3 regions of the Scopulibacillus cellulosilyticus genome follow, and region 3 is predicted to be linked to each of the others. Evidence: riboswitches for the same ligand, from Rfam matches in the RefSeq annotation. Region 3 holds a riboswitch; each other region holds the start of a gene.
The links. A riboswitch is a leader RNA that binds a small molecule or an ion and turns the genes downstream of it on or off. The one in region 3 is predicted to bind lysine.

Region 1 (5,623 bases), on a different contig from region 3:
TGATCTTCATCCAGCCCTGCCTTTTTAGCATAAACCAATGCTTCGCAAACACCTATCATATTAGAAGCTACTGTTATCTGGTTACACATTTTTGTATGCTGGCCTGCTCCTGCTTGACCTTGATAAACAATATTCTCGCCAATCACTTTAAACATTGGCAGCATCTCATCAAAATCTGCTTTATCACCGCCAACCATAATAGATAATGTTCCTTGCTCTGCGCCGATGTCACCGCCGGAAACAGGTGCATCCAAGGCATGAATCCCTTTTTTCTTCGCTTCCTGATATATTTTCTCAGCAAGTTTCGGTGAAGAGGTTGTCATATCAATGACAAAGCTTCCCGGTTTTGCATGCGCTAAGACGCCATTATCAAAGTAAACTTCTTCAACATCTTTAGGATAGCCGACCATTGTGATCATAATATCAGATGCTTCTGTAACAGCCTGTACGGTATCAAACCACTCCGCGCCCTTGTCTACTAAGGACTTTGCCTTTTCTTTCGTGCGGTTATAGACATTCACATGAAAACCTGCCGATAATAGCTGGTTTGCCATACCTCTTCCCATCACACCTGTTCCGATAAAACCTATCTTTGTATGATGATTCAAAAAGATCCCCTCCATTTTCTATCATTAGATATATAAGGAACTTCTTTTCTTCATCTTGCCATTAAACATACTCATCTGGATCAATCTTACACTCTTTTAACGGAATCACTTTTGTTTTCTTAACTATTTTATAACCAAACCATAACACGAGAAAGAGCGGAATACCAAGATAAGCGACAACGAGGCTCATCCAATCTATATGGCTTCCAAGGAAGGCTTGGTAGTCTTGTGCAAGTATAACGATTAAACAGACAAGGAATCCAAATATCGGTCCAAAAGGATACCATTTTGCTCTGTATGGCAGATCTTTAACATTATATCCTTGAGCGACATAAGCCTTACGGAAACGATAATGGCTGACCGCAATACCAATCCAGAAAATAAATCCTGTAACCCCTGCGGCATTTAACAGCCAATTATAAATCGCGCCGTCTCCAAATATAGAAGCCAAGAAAGCAAGCGCCCCGACAATAGCTGTAGCTATTAACGACCAAACAGGTACGCCGCGTTTATTTAACTTTGCGAATATCTTCGGTGCCTGACCGTCTTTCGCCATCGCGTACAGCATACGGGTCGAAGCGTAAAGACTGGAGTTGCCGGCTGACAGTACCGCGGTTAAAATAACAGCGTTCATGACTGAAGCGGCAAAGGCAAGCCCTGCTTTCTTAAATACTAAAGTAAATGGACTGACCATAATATTTTGGCTCATTAAGCTATGAGTCGTATATGGAATGATCATGCCTATAACGAAAATCGCAAAAATATAAAAGAGCAGAATCCGCCAGAAGACGCTGCGAATCGCGCGCGGGATATTTTTTCTTGGATTTTCACTCTCTCCTGCCGCAACACCTACTATTTCTGTACCTTGGAAGGAAAATCCTGCCGCCAAGAAGATCGCAAATACAGCTGAAGCTCCCCCGTGGAACGGCGCATCACCGACAGTAAAATTCTTAAAGCCTGCGGCATGTCCATTCATAATACCAAAAATCATTAATAAACCAACAATAATAAATATAATAACGGTCGCTACTTTAATAAAAGCAAACCAGTATTCACCTTCACCATATCCTCTTACGGAAAGGTAATTGATAGCAAACATGATGACTAAAAATAATGCACTCCATAATAGAGACGGGCTGTGCGGAAACCAAAACTTCATAACGAGTGCAGCAGCAGACAATTCGGTAGCTAAAGTTATTGCCCAGCTGTACCAATAATTCCAGCCAAGCGCAAATCCGAGCGCCGGATCGATAAACCTCGTCGCATACGTGCTGAATGAGCCGCTCGTCGGCATAAATGCTGCCAATTCTCCTAAGCTTGTCATAATGAAATAAACCATAATACCGATAATAATATATGCTAATAACGCGCCTCCGGGACCTGCGGTGTGAATAGCTGTGCCGCTTCCGAGAAACAGTCCTGTACCAATTGAGCCGCCTAAAGAAATCATTGTCAGATGTCGGGCTTTCAACCCTCTCTTCAGGTCAGCCGAATGAGCGGATTGTGCGTTTATTGATTGCTTAGATTGTTTCGTCATACCTTTCACCCCTTTTCAAAAGCATTTATGATGTGTTTGAAAATATTTTGTAATTTTTCAATTATTATAATAACCTATAATAACTAAATAAAAAAGCCCGCCTCTTAATCAAGAGACGGACTTTTTCCGCGGTACCACTCTAATAGTTCTTCAATTGAAGAACCTCTTATATCTGATAACGGGATGCCCCGGCAAATTCTAGTAAACATCATGATGTCGTTCAAACAGCTTCTCGAAAGTGCGGTTCATTATTTTCTAGCGCCAGGCTTCCACCATTCCCCGGCTCGCTATTGCATCAAAAATAACTACTCTCTTTGTCATCGAATGATATTCTAAGTTGTTTAAGATATTTAAAAGTATAAAACAAATTACTTTTTTGTCAACTGATTATCAGATGTAAAATATCGCCATTACTTAGTCTATCTTCCTATCAAAGTCGCATTGCTTAAGGGGAATCACTTTTGTCTTTTTAATAAACTTATATCCGAGCCAAACTATTAAGAAGATCGGAATGCCAATATAGGACACAAATAACCCGTTCCAATCGATATGTCCGCCGAGAAAGGCACTATAATTCTGCCCGATAACAACAATCATACAGACGATAAATGCAAATATCGGACCAAACGGAAACCATTTTGCACGATACGGCAAATCATTGAGATCCCGCCCCTGGGCAACATAAGCTCTACGGAAACGATAATGGCAGACTGCAATGCCAAGCCAAGCGATAAATCCCGATAACCCGGAAATATTTAAGAGCCATGTATAAACAATACCGTCTCCGAAAATCGATGCAAGAAAAGCAAACGCACCAATTAAGGCCGTAATAATAAGCGCCCAAATCGGCACACCGCGTTTATTAACTTTTGTTAAAAAGCGGGGTGCTTTTCCCTCTTTGGCCAGTGCATAAAGCATACGTGTTGATGCATATAATCCAGAGTTACCGGAAGATAAAACAGCCGTTAAAATAACTGCGTTCATCACAGATGCCGCAAAAGCGAGTCCCGCCTTTTTAAAGACAAGCGTGAACGGACTGACCATAACACTTTCGCTTGCTAAGCTTTTATTTGTGTAAGGAATAATTAAACTAATCACTAAGATCGCTAATACGTAAAACAATAGAATGCGCCAAAAAACACTTTTCATCGCGCGGGGAACGGTTTTTTCAGGGTCATCACTTTCACCGGCGCTGACACCCAAAAGCTCGGTTCCTTGGAAAGAGAATCCAGCCGCTAAGAAAATGCCGAAAGTCGCAAGGATCCCGCCATGAAAAGGCGCATCTCCAATTGTAAAGTTTTTAAACCCTACTGTATTGCTGTGAAAGATACCCAGTATCATTAAAATACCGACAATAAGAAAGATGATAACCGTGGCAACTTTAATAAAGGCAAACCAATACTCAGACTCACCATAAGATTTTACGGATAAAAAATTAAGAAGAAAAATAATAACTAAAAACAAAGCACTCCAAAACAATGATGAGCTGTGAGGAAACCAAAATTTCATGACAAGTGTCGCTGCAGAAAGTTCAGCTGCAATCGTAATTGCCCAGTTAAACCAATAATTCCAGCCTAAAGCAAATCCGAAAGCCGGATCGACATACCTGGTAGCATAAGTGCTGAATGAACCGCTCGTCGGCATGTAAGCCGCAAGTTCCCCCAGACTGGTCATTAGAAAGAATACCATTATACCAATAATTAGATAAGCTGCAAGCGCCCCGCCTGGTCCGGCCGAATGAATCGACCCGCCGCTGGCTAGGAAAATACCGGTACCGAGCGCTCCGCCTAACGAAATCATCGTTAAGTGGCGCGACTTAAGGCCTCTCTTTAACTCATTTGAATTATTTTCAGGCTGATTGTCATCCATTATCATTATCAAATCTCCTTTTCCTTTTAGAGGATGTTCAAAAAGTCCGGGAAACATGTCCTCCCTTTTGAACTCACACTTTTAGAATGGGAAGGAGAAGGGTAAAAAAATACCGTCGAAAGAAGCTCTCGACGGCATTAAGAAGCCCTCATCATACCTTCCATCGATAGCTCAACACGCAAGGATTACTCACGTGACAGTTCTGCCCCTATTCGGAAACAGCCCCAGCCCGTCCAGTAAGAGAAACCTGAATGAACTTCGGCGATTTTTCCTTTCATGCAAACTCTTAAACTTCTCTTAGTCTCCTCTGCATTACTGATAAAAACCGCGACCTCTACCTCACCTAACTTAACTTATATGATGAGGATTTTGTGTCTATTCAATTAAAATTTCATTGTATATGACAATATTTAAATTGGCAATGGTATATGGTACGCTGGCAATAAAATAGTTCGATAGGCGGTTTTCAGCTGCTGCTTATTGACCTCTGTCTAATTTAACCAGTGATATATCCAGATTATTAATATAAGACTTTTTATATATAATAACATATGGCGATATGTTAATAAAAGAGATTTAGTAAAAAGGTTTATGTTTCCAAGAAAACAAGCTTGTAAGTTTGTTATGATGACAAGCGTTGTTAAGATAGAAATTACAAAACCTTGGTTTTATTATACCTAATTCAAAATAGTCTTCGAAAATCCTTTTATTTTCCCCAAATATGAAAATGATAAACCTTTTTAATTTAAAAAAATTAAAAACCATTCTATCAGTATTTTTTTACTTATTTAATATGCTCAGTTAAGTAGTCAATAGGGATTTCAAATTAAAGAAGAAAGACAAACCTTTTCTTTCTTGTAAGATATTCTAACATTAAAATATAATAAAGTTTAAAAAAGTCAAGGATTTAATCTTTTAAAAGGGGGACCTTTTGTGAATTTTGTTGAAATAGAATTTTTGTTTTTGGCTACAATGGCAATATTATATAGTCTTTTTTCAATTTTTGTAAGTCTCTTACTGTATATAAAAAAACAAATTGCCTTAAATAAATTTAATTTTAAGAGGAGTTTTTTTAATTGGATTGATGACTTTAAAAGTTCAATTAAAAGGGGTAGAGAGGTACTTAATGCAATTAAATTAAGCAATAAATATCGTAATAAAATTTTTAATAGTATTTTTGTACTTAGTACCTTATCTAAAACAAAATGGCGATTAGTCATTTATGGATTATCCTTTGGAACAGTAGTTTTCTTTGCCACTTTTGGGCTTTATTTAAATAGAATGCCCTTAGCTTTAAGAATATTAATTATTATAATGATTATTATTCTAGCTTATGGTTTTGGAGAATACATAAGTGCTCCATTTTTAAAAGTTTCAACTGTAAAGTCAAACAAATTCCCAAACAAAATTCATAAGATTTTTACTGTCATATTTTCAAACTATATAAAACTATGCCTTCTGGCTTTATTTTGTATTACTATTCTTGAAGTTAATATTGAAAATAACGGGGGTAATTTATTTTCTTTATTAATTACTGTAATCCTTACAACAATTTATTCTTGTTTATATTTAAAATTTGCAATTGATAGCACCAGGAATTGGTTATTTC
Region 2 (5,623 bases), on a different contig from region 3:
TGATAAAGAAGGGCTTGCTGATTTAGAAATCGGCAGAATTTCCGGCGATACAGTTTATGTTCTGGATCATCTAAATATCCCGGTTATTGTTGGCGTAGGCGATATAGGCAAAATGAGGGGGCTTGATAAAGTTGAAAACGGATCTCCTATAACAACGAAAGCAGTTGAAATCATTTTAGAAAGGAGTGGTTATCATCGCAACCAATCAGAAAGAAAAAAAACCGATCTCTAAAAGAATTAAAGATAATGAACAATACTTAACAAACCAGCTTGATATCGGTGCTACTAACTTTGACGTCGGCGTACGCAAGATGAAAGTCCTTAATGAAGAGATTCAAGTGTATTATTGCAACTCACTATGCAATTCAGAAATGGTCATTTTGTTATTTAGGGAACTCATGAGAATGGTTAACACCCATCGGCCAAATGTGAAGACGAAAGATGTCATTAAAAACCACTTAGCTCATGAACAAGTGATGGAAATTAAAACATTGGATGAAGTTTTGCTTTATATGCTATGCGGTTTAATCATTGTTCTCATTGACGGCGAGACGATCGGGTTTGCTGTTGATGTTCGGAATTATCCAGGCCGGACGCCGGAAGAGCCGGATGTTGAAAAGGTTATTCGCGGCTCGAAGGATGGTTTTGTTGAAAATATTATTTTGAATGCAGGACTGATTCGCAGACGGGTTCGTGACGAAAATTACCGGAATGAGCTTATAAGAGTTGGAAAACGTTCTAAAACAGATGTTTGTCTAAGTTATATAAAGGACGTTGCAAATCCCGGGCTTCTAAAGACAATAAAAAAAGAACTTAAACAGATAGAAATTGATGGTATTCCAATGGGTGATAAAACGATTGAGGAATTTATCGTCAAGCAAGGCTTTAACCCTTATCCATTAGTAAGGTATACAGGACGGCCTGATGTAGCTGCTGAACACATATTAGAAGGGCATATCGTCATGATTGTTGATACGTCACCAAGTGTTGTCATTTTGCCAACGACATTATTTCACCATGTTCAACATGCTGAAGAATACTTACAAACGCCATCATCAGGCGCTTTTCTTAGATGGGTCAGGTTTATAGCGATGCTTGCCTCTGTTTTTCTTGTTCCTTTTTGGTATTTGCTTGTTCAGGAGGGGTCACTGCTCCCTCATTGGCTAAGCTTTATTGGTCCAAATAAACATACTTACCATATACCAATCTTCTTGCAAATTTTACTTGCTGAATTTGGAATTGAAGCATTGCGAATGGCTGCTATACACACGCCGACAGCACTTTCAACGGCGCTCGGCTTGATCGCGGCTATTTTAATCGGTCAGGTAGCCATTCAGGTTGGAATATTTTTACCTGAAGTTATCCTTTACACGTCAATTTCAGCTGTTGGCGGGTTCGCCACTCCGAGTTATGAGCTGAGTTTGGCAAATAAAATGGTTAGAGTGTTCCTGATTATAGTTACGGCTATTTTTGACGTTCCTGGATTTGCCGTTGGAACGACTTTAATAATTATTTTCCTAGCCCAAATCAAAAATATTAACACACCATATCTCTGGCCGTTTATACCTTTTAATCCAAAAGCCTTATTTAATATAATGGTAAGAACCGCAATGCCGACTGCTTATTCAAGACCGAGCATTGTAAGGTCCATTGATGATTCAAGACAACCAAGTAAAACAGACTGATGAACCCGCCGATTGGCGGGTTTTTCCCATATAGCTGTTCAAAAAAGTGATTGTATGTTCAAATAAGGTGTGATATAATTCAAAATAAATTTTTATATAACCTCATCATTTGAGGAGTATGGGGCGCAAAACGAATCAGTACGGTATCGAGCAACGGGCAGCTATGAAGATGTCGGAAAGGTCAATTTGCCGAAGCAAATCATTTTGCCCAAAAAATGATTTGCTGGGTTAATGCTGAAGAAGCATTAAACTGTCACTGCTATAATATAAGTAGTGGAGTACTATTCCGACTAATGAGGTACCGGCACAAGCTTATGTACTTCGTTGCATAAGCTTTCTTTGCTCTATCAATTATATCTAGGCAGCATGAAGCGGCTCAACGCAGGTGCCAAGATAAGGAAGATAGTATAAGAGCAGCAAAGCGAGTCTGCGATCAGAGTGAGCTAGTGAGACTTGTGCTCTGGAGTACTAAGCGGTTGACTTCGCCGGGAGGCTTGTCACCAGCCAAGTTTCCTTTATTTTCATCATGTTGGAGTAGTGCCCGCCTAGGAAAGGGGAATATTTTTTATGCGAGGCACACAAGAAGTTAATGAGAATGGTCATCTTACAATTGGCGGTGTAGACACTGTAAAGTTAGTTAGGGAATATGGTTCACCGCTATATGTTTACGATATTGCATTAATTAAGGAAAAGGTGGCAGAATTTAAAAAAGCTTTTTCGCGGCGTGAAGTACCGTGGCAAGTGGCATATGCCAGCAAAGCTTTTTCCTCAATTGCCATGATACAACTTATAAATGAATTAGATTTATCATTGGATGTTGTATCCGGAGGTGAATTGTATACTGCTGTTAAGGCGGGATTTCCGCCTGAACGGATTCACTTTCATGGAAATAATAAGACACCGGATGAACTTAAACTGGCTTTAGATGAAAAAATAGGAACAATTATTGTTGATAATTTTTATGAATTAACTTTATTGGATCAACTTTGCGCGGAACGTCATCAAACGATTGATGTTCTTTTAAGGACGACGCCCGGTGTCGAAGCACATACCCACACTTACATTATGACTGGTCAAGAGGATTCTAAATTTGGATTTAACCTTAATAACGGCAGCTTAGAAGAGGCGATACAGATGACCAGTGATTCGCCGAATATTGTATTAAAGGGGCTTCATTGCCATATTGGCTCGCAAATTTTTAATGATAAAAGTTTTGCGCAAGCAATTAACAAAATGTTTCAGAAGTTTGATAAATGGAGAAAACAATATGGTTTTCAGTTGAATGTTTTAAATGTGGGCGGCGGCTTTGGTATTAAATATTCTGAAGAAGACGAACCGCTAATGATTGAAAAATTTGTTGATACAATTGTCGATACGGTTATTGAAGAATGTAACAGGCTTAGTATGGCTTATCCGGAAATCTGGGTGGAACCGGGCAGAATTTTAGTTGGTGAAGCGGGAACAACCCTTTATACGATAGGTGCTTTCAAAGATATTCCCCAAACAAGAAAGTATATTTCTGTAGATGGCGGAATGACGGATAATCTGAGACCGGCCCTTTATCAGGCTAAATATGAATGCATGGTAGCTAATAAGGCACTGGCACCCGCTGATGATACAGTAACGGTTGCGGGTAAGTGCTGCGAAAGCGGAGATATTTTAATCTGGGATGCTAAACTGCCGAAAGTAACAGAGCCTAACGATATTCTTGCTGTTTTTTGTACAGGAGCTTACGGATATGCGATGGCAAACCATTATAACCGTATTCCGAAACCTGCGGTCGTATTTGTCGAAAATGGATCAGCACAACTGGTTATTCAAAGAGAAACATACGAGGATTTAATTAAACATGAATTACCGCTGATTCAATCAGTTTTAGTTAATAATTAGACAAAAGACAGCTTTTTTGTGTATAATAGATTTACAAACAGTGATGTTGAACATGTACTAATTGAATATAAGTATGCCTTCGGGGTTGGGTGAAATTCCCTACCGACGGTGATGAAGCAAATTCTGCTTCTAAGTCCGTGACCCGTGCGAGTGAAACTCAAGCGGTGGATCTGGTGAAAAACCAGAACCGACAGTAAAAGTCTGGATGGGAGAAGGCCGATGTTTTCTGATACTATCAGGATTTATATCTATGTATATTGTTTAAGGACTAATCATAGATATATAAGATAAGAGATAGTATAAGTAAAACTGCGAATCATAACGGATACTATAAAAATAGGTTATCTATGCTTATTTTTATGGCTTATTTCCTATGGAATCGTTTGAACCCCGAGGACAATTGTTCTCGGGGTTTTTGGTGTTCATTGTTTTCTTATGAAGGGAGTGAAGAGTGTGTCTGATATTGAGTACATGTCATTGGCTTTAAATATGGTTAAAGGAACCTCAGGACAAACAAGCCCGAATCCTGCCGTAGCAGCTATTGTTGTTAATCATGGTCGAATCGTCGGTTTAGGTGCTCATTTAAAAGCTGGAGAAGCACATGCGGAAGTACATGCTTTAAATATGGCGGGTCAAAAGGCGAAAGGCGGAACGATATATGTGACGCTGGAACCTTGCAGCCATTTTGGGAAAACGCCGCCGTGCGCTGATTTAATTATTGAAAAGGATATCTCGCGGGTTGTTATTGCAACAGTTGATCCCAATCCTCAAGTTGCCGGAACAGGTATAAAAAAATTAGAAGATGCCGGAATTGAGGTTACGGTTGGAGTCATGGAGGATGAGGCTCGTCAATATTATCAAAGCTTTTTTCATTATATTAAAACCAAAAAACCTTATGTAACAATAAAAATGGCTGTCAGCTTAGATGGGAAAATGGCAACTGCAAGCGGTGAAAGTAAGTGGATTACCGGCCCAGAAGCGAGAAAGGACGGACATTACTTAAGGCATACACACGATGCGATTTTAGTTGGCATTGGTACTGTGTTAGCTGATAACCCGTCACTGACAACGCGCCTTGACGATCATCAAGGCCGTCACCCTATCCGGATCATATTGGATCGCCATTTAAGAACACCGATCGAGGCAATTATAGTAAATGATGGCCTTGCGCCAACATGGATTTTAACTTCTAAAGAGCATGAAAATAGTCAAAAAGCAGCGGACTTAAAAACCCGGGGTGCCAATATATACTATTTTGAAAATTTATCCATTTATAACGTTCTCACCTTTTTAGGCCAAAAAGAAATCGTTACCTTGCTTGTAGAAGGAGGCTCAAGTGTCCATGACGCATTTCTTCAAACAGGTAAAGTGAATCAAATCATCGCTTATATCGCACCAAAAATTATAGGCGGTCAGGATGCTTTAACAGCTTTTGGCGGAAAAGGTGCAGCCAGTCTGGCAGATGCGCTGCCTCTGGAATTTGAAGAAATGACAAAGATAGGGAACGATTTGAAAATTGTTGCTCATGTAAAGGGGGAATAATTAACATGTTTACCGGAATTATTGAAGAAATAGGGACAATAAGAATGATTGAGCAATCAGGAGATGCTGTCGTTATGACGATTGAAGCTCCGCAAATTATAAAGGATGTTTCATTAGGCGATAGTATAGCGGTTAACGGTGTCTGTTTAACGGTTAATCATTTTCAGGACAGTATTTTTACCGTTGACTTAATGCCTGAGACGGTAAAAGCAACATCCCTCAGCCAATGCCGGACAGGCTCTAAAGTGAATTTAGAAAGGGCGATGGCGGCTAACGGCCGGCTTGGCGGCCATATTGTTTCAGGGCATGTTGATGGAATTGGTATGATAACAAAAAAGGAAGCCGTAGATAACGCTGTTTACTACACGATAAAAGTCTCTGAACAGTTATCACATTACATGGTATATAAAGGTTCAGTTACGGTTGATGGAACGAGCTTAACTATTTTTGGTTTAAATGAAAATGAATTTTTGATTTCTCTTATTCCTCACACGATGACTCATACA
Region 3 (5,623 bases):
CAGTAAAACTTGCCGATTGGCAGTATAAAAGAAAAACATGAAGTCCTTCGGGGCTTCATGTTTTTAATTTATTTCTCGGGAAATGTTGAAAACTGGCGTGACGCATCCTAATATATATAAGTATGTGTATAAAAAATTCTAAGGTGACTATATAACAAAGGAATGAACGCCAATGTCTACCTTAAAAGAAAAGCTTGATTTACTTCCGGCTCAGCCTGGATGTTATTTAATGAAAAACCAGTACGGACAAATTATTTATGTAGGGAAAGCCAAAAATTTAAAAAATCGGGTCCGCTCTTATTTTACAGGATCTCATGATGCAAAAACTCAGAGGTTAGTCAGTGATATATGCGATTTTGAATATATTGTTGTGTCATCAGAGATTGAGTCCCTTATACTAGAAATGAATTTAATAAAAAAACATGAACCTAAATATAATGTCATGTTAAAGGATGATAAGAGCTATCCCTATATCAAGTTAACATCTGAGAAGCACCCGCGCTTGATTATTACGCGGAAAGTAAAAAAGAACAGCGGGAAATATTTTGGGCCTTACCCTAATGCGACAGCTGCTTCGGAAACAAAACGGCTGCTGGATCGTCTTTATCCGCTTAGAAAATGCCGGACACTGCCGGATAGAGTTTGTCTATATTATCATATCGGTCAATGTTTAGCCCCGTGTGTCAATGATATATCTGAAGAAACATATAAAGAAATGACAGATAATATCATCCGCTTTTTAAATGGCGGTCATCAAGATGTCAAACAGGATTTAGAAAAAAAGATGGCAAAGGCGGCTGAAGAACTTAATTTTGAGCATGCTAAAGAGCTTCGCGATCAAATACGTCATATTGAAACGATCATGGAAAAACAAAATGTGCTTTTTGGTGATTTACATGACAGGGATGTTTTTGGTTATGCGATTGATAAAGGCTGGATGTGTGTCCAAGTCTTTTTTATCAGACAAGGTAAACTCATTGAACGCGACGTTTCAATTTTTCCTTTTTATCAAGAACCTGAAGAGGATCTTTTAACATATATTGGCCAATTTTACTTGCATCAAAACCATTTAAAGCCTAAAGAGATACTCATTCCTCAATCCATTAATGATCAATTAGTCAATCAGATGCTTGAAGTTCCGGTTCATCAACCAAAAAGAGGGAAGAAAAAAGAACTTGTTGAAATGGCGGAAAAAAATGCAAAGATTGCCTTGAAAGAAAAATTCGCCTTAATTGAACGGGATGAATCACGGACGATAAGAGCGGTAGAGAATTTGGGCAAGCACCTGAATATTGAAACGCCAAGACGTATAGAAACCTTTGATAATTCGAATATACAAGGTGTCCATCCTGTATCAGCAATGGTTGTTTTTGAAGACGGCAAACCTAATAAAAAAGAATATCGTAAATATAATATCAAAACCGTTAAAGGTCCTGATGATGTCGCCACAATGCGTGAAGTTGTAAGAAGACGTTATTCAAGGGTCCTAAAAGAAAAATCGCCATTACCTGATCTCATTTTGATTGACGGGGGCAAAGGGCAAATGTCAGCGGCGATTGATGTTCTGGAAAATGAATTGGGCCTTACTATCCCTGTTTGCGGATTAGTAAAAGACGAAAAACACAGAACCTCTCAGCTTGTTATGGGTGAGACGCAAGAAATTATCCCTTTGGATCGGAATAGTCAAGAATTTTATTTGCTCCAACGTATTCAAGATGAAGTCCACCGGTTTGCTATCACTTTTCATCGGCAAATTCGGGACAAAAGTATGACAAAGTCTATTTTGGATGATATCCAGGGCATTGGACCTAAGAGAAAGCAAGCCCTGCTAAAACATTTTGGATCAATAAAAAAAATTCGTGAGGCAACTGTTGAAGATCTTATAAATTCAGGACTCCCATCGAATACCGCCAAAAAGGTTAAAGACTATTTAGATAAAAATTAAAAAATCAGTTGTTTACAAAAAGATTCTTTGCTATAATACAAACTAATTTCATAAGAAGCTTTTAGTGATAGAGGCGCGGGTCTCAAGAGTAGACTATCTAAGAATATTGAGATTTGATGATGATAGTTGAAAGGGTGGCTCGCCGAAGCAGAGAAGTGCTCAATCATTTTTTTGCTGGACCTGGATTGAATAAATGCAGGGCTGTCACACTTTTTAAGAGTGTGGAGTACTATCTCAGCATGTTGTAGGAATATCAGCAGCAGTGGGTAGCGCTCACTGCTGTTTTTTTATTGCTATCTATATTCAGAATAATCGATAGTATAAGGTCTGTGCGATCACCGCCGCTTGGCGGGTTAACGATAGCCGGGTTTTCTTTCCTATTCCATCAGCTGGGAACTTATAAAAAGAGAGAGGGGAGAAATCTTAATGACGCTAACTGTTATGAAATTTGGCGGAACATCAGTTGCAAATGTAGAAAAAATAAGGCGTGCTGCACATCGTATTGAGCAAAAGGCCGACTCGGGAGAACAGGTCATTGTTGTTGTTTCGGCAATGGGAAAAACAACCGACCACTTAGTTAATTTGGCAGGAGAAATTTCTAACCGCCCGAGCAAATGTGAACTTGACCTACTCCTTTCAACAGGGGAGCAAGTTACATCCTCTTTATTAGCCATGCTATTAAAGGAAGATGGATATGATGCAGTTGCATTGACAGGGTGGCAAGCCGGGTTTTACACGGATGATACTCATGGAAATGCAAGAATATTACAAATTGAAGAAAGCAAAATTTCCGAATATCTTGAGCAGCAAAAAATTGTAGTTGTGGCAGGGTTTCAAGGAGTGACCCAATCAGGACAGGTCACAACATTAGGCAGGGGAGGCTCAGATACATCAGCAGTTGCGCTTGCATCAGCATTTGCTGCTGATCTTTGTGAAATTTATACCGATGTTACCGGTGTTTTTACGGTTGATCCGAGATATGTAGAAACTGCAAGAAAGCTTGATGAAATTAGTTATGATGAAATGTTAGAAATGGCCTATTTAGGTGCAGGAGTCTTGCATCCAAGAGCCGTTGAATATGCAAAGAACGATAAAATTAAGCTGGTTGTAAGATCTTCATTTTCAAATGAGGAAGGGACTATGGTTAAGGAGTGTGTATCAATGGAAAACCAACGGGCTGTAAGAGGATTAGCTTTTGAAAAACATGTTACTAAGTTGACACTTTTAGATCTGCCAAATGACAAAGACACGCTGTCAAAGGTTTTTAATATTTTAGCCAATGCACAAATTAATGTTGATATTATTATTCAAAATGTTTTTAAAGATGAAGTGACAAACCTTTCTTTTACAATTGATGATAGTTCACTTGCGGATGCTTTAGACGTACTTAACCAAGCCAAAAGGATTCTTCGCTTTAGTGAAATTGATATTGAATCTAATTTAGCTAAAGTATCGATTATTGGATCTGGAATGACATCAAATCCTGGAGTAGCTGCGAAAATGTTTACCACATTAAATGACGATGGAATAAGAGTGAAAATGGTTAGTACTTCAGAAATTAAGGTTTCTACCATTGTAGATGAAAAAGACCTGTCGCTGTCGTTAAATATTTTGCATCAGGCTTTTGAACTGGAAGAAAAAGAAGTTATAGTAAATTGATAATAGGGGAATATAAAAAAATGAGGCTGTCGAATAGTTCGACAGTCCCGTTTTATACTTTATCATTTTTTTGTGAGCTGTTTATAGGTCTAATCATATCCTTAAAGTCCCACTTAACATGAAAGGTTACATGTTTTACCTTTGCGTTTCTTGGTTCAGCAAAGGCTTCTGCCACACAATTTAATTGCCTTTGGAGCTGTTCTGCAAGAAAACCGGCCTCCAGGGAAAATGAGGTATTCGGGTCATCTTTCATCCGGGCTTCAATCAGATCTGATGACAGGTGAAAAGTTATTTTATCTTTTTGCTGATCGGCGACAGTCAGTGTGCCCCAAGCCGCATATGTAAAGAAAGCAACGATGTCTTCTATGGTATCGAGAGGGTATTGGCGGGCCAGTTTTCTGCCGGACCAATAAAGAATTGGCGAAAGTTCTTCACCAAGCAATTCAGGCAACAGAGCATTTCTTAATAATTCGTAACCGAATGCAGAAATTGTCGCATCACCGTAATATTCGGGTTTAGGATATGTAATTTTTGTCATGTTGTATCTCCTCCATCCATTTTATTATAACGAGTAATCAAAAAAAGCTCTATGACAAATGTTCGAAAACGACATTCTTTATTGCCTTGACTGGTTATAGTGATGGGAGTACAATGAACTTGTTACATTTACCAAACTTTTTGTTTGAGGTTGCAGATTCCCGCCATATGGCAAAAAACAACCAAATTCGACAAACTGTCCAAATCATAGGAAAAGGGGGAAAATTAATGGCACAACGGGATTTTGTTAGCCGCAGGCTACACTCATTTTTAGGACTCGTTCCAATTGGATTGTTCCTAGTTGTACACTTGACGGTCAATTACTTTGCAACAAGAGGGCCGGAATCATTTAACAAGGCAGCCGGATTTATGGAAAGCTTGCCGTATTTACTTTTCTTGGAAATCGTTTTCATCTATCTGCCAATTATATTCCATGCGATCTATGGTGTTTATATTGCTTTTCAAGCAAAAACCAACGTTAATCGCTATGGATTTTTCCGTAACTGGATGTTCTTTCTGCAACGCTGGTCCGGAATTTTCTTAGTTATTTTTCTTGCATGGCACATTTGGGAAACGAGAATTGCAATGGCTTTAGGAACAACACTTAACTATGATATGATGGCTAATATTTTGGCTAATAAAGGCATGTTAGTCTTCTATATTATCGGTATATTAGCTGCTGTATTCCATTTTTCTAATGGTTTATGGTCTTTCTGTGTGCACTGGGGACTTATCGTAAGTCCAAGAGCACAACGTATTACTACATATGCTACTGTTGTCGTGTTTATATTATTAGCTTATGTCGGCATACGTGCGGTATTTGCATTTACTAATCCTGGATTAGCATTTTAGTAGGGAGTGAGCCACTATGAGTAAAGGAAAAATTATCGTTGTTGGCGGTGGGCTGGCAGGACTAATGGCAACAATTAAAGCTGCCGAAGCCGGCGTTGCTGTAGATCTCTTTTCAGTAGTTCCAGTTAAGCGCTCACATTCTGTTTGTGCCCAAGGTGGCATTAACGGTGCCGTTAATACAAAGGGTGAAGGCGATTCACCTTGGATACACTTTGATGATACGGTTTACGGCGGTGATTTTCTTGCGAATCAAGCGCAAGTAAAAGCCATGTGTGAAGCTGCCCCCGGCATTATTTATTTAATGGACCGCATGGGGGTTATGTTCAGCAGGACACCTGAAGGGTTATTAGATTTCAGACGCTTTGGCGGCACGCAGCACCACCGGACAGCTTTCGCTGGTGCGACAACCGGCCAACAATTGTTATACGCTTTAGATGAACAAGTTCGCCGTCATGAAGTCGCCGGGCTTGTTAACAAATATGAGTACTGGGAATTCCTTTCTGCTGTTGTTGATGATGAACAAGTATGTAAAGGGATTGTTGCTCAAGATCTTAAATCCATGGAAATTAAATCTTTTGCGGCTGATGCTGTTATTATGGCGTCCGGCGGCTGCGGAATTATTTTTGGCAA

Region 1: another riboswitch for lysine. It lies ahead of ACFQRG_RS02825 (amino acid permease); the one in region 3 lies ahead of ACFQRG_RS12180 (aspartate kinase).
Region 2: another riboswitch for lysine. It lies ahead of lysA (diaminopimelate decarboxylase); the one in region 3 lies ahead of ACFQRG_RS12180 (aspartate kinase).

Annotation. Positions count from the first base shown of each region.
Region 1 covers NZ_JBHTCO010000003.1:81,797-87,419, forward strand. Annotated here, with positions in the region: gene ACFQRG_RS02815 (NAD(P)-dependent oxidoreductase) at 1-623, opposite strand, end outside; gene ACFQRG_RS02820 (amino acid permease) at 670-2,145, opposite strand; T-box leader at 2,254-2,475, opposite strand; gene ACFQRG_RS02825 (amino acid permease) at 2,560-4,020, opposite strand; lysine riboswitch at 4,174-4,359, opposite strand; gene ACFQRG_RS02830 (hypothetical protein) at 4,948-5,623, shown strand, end outside.
Region 2 covers NZ_JBHTCO010000001.1:112,855-118,477, forward strand. Annotated here, with positions in the region: gene spoVAEA (stage V sporulation protein SpoVABEA) at 1-232, shown strand, start outside; gene ACFQRG_RS00580 (spore germination protein) at 186-1,685, shown strand; lysine riboswitch at 1,795-1,977, shown strand; gene lysA (diaminopimelate decarboxylase) at 2,253-3,575, shown strand; FMN riboswitch at 3,647-3,796, shown strand; gene ribD (bifunctional diaminohydroxyphosphoribosylaminopyrimidine deaminase/5-amino-6-(5-phosphoribosylamino)uracil reductase RibD) at 4,029-5,117, shown strand; gene ribE (riboflavin synthase) at 5,123-5,623, shown strand, end outside.
Region 3 covers NZ_JBHTCO010000014.1:186,505-192,127, forward strand. Annotated here, with positions in the region: gene trxA (thioredoxin) at 1-6, shown strand, start outside; gene uvrC (excinuclease ABC subunit UvrC) at 173-1,945, shown strand; lysine riboswitch at 2,006-2,185, shown strand; gene ACFQRG_RS12180 (aspartate kinase) at 2,372-3,604, shown strand; gene ACFQRG_RS12185 (YslB family protein) at 3,657-4,142, opposite strand; gene ACFQRG_RS12190 (succinate dehydrogenase cytochrome b558 subunit) at 4,370-4,993, shown strand; gene sdhA (succinate dehydrogenase flavoprotein subunit) at 5,010-5,623, shown strand, end outside.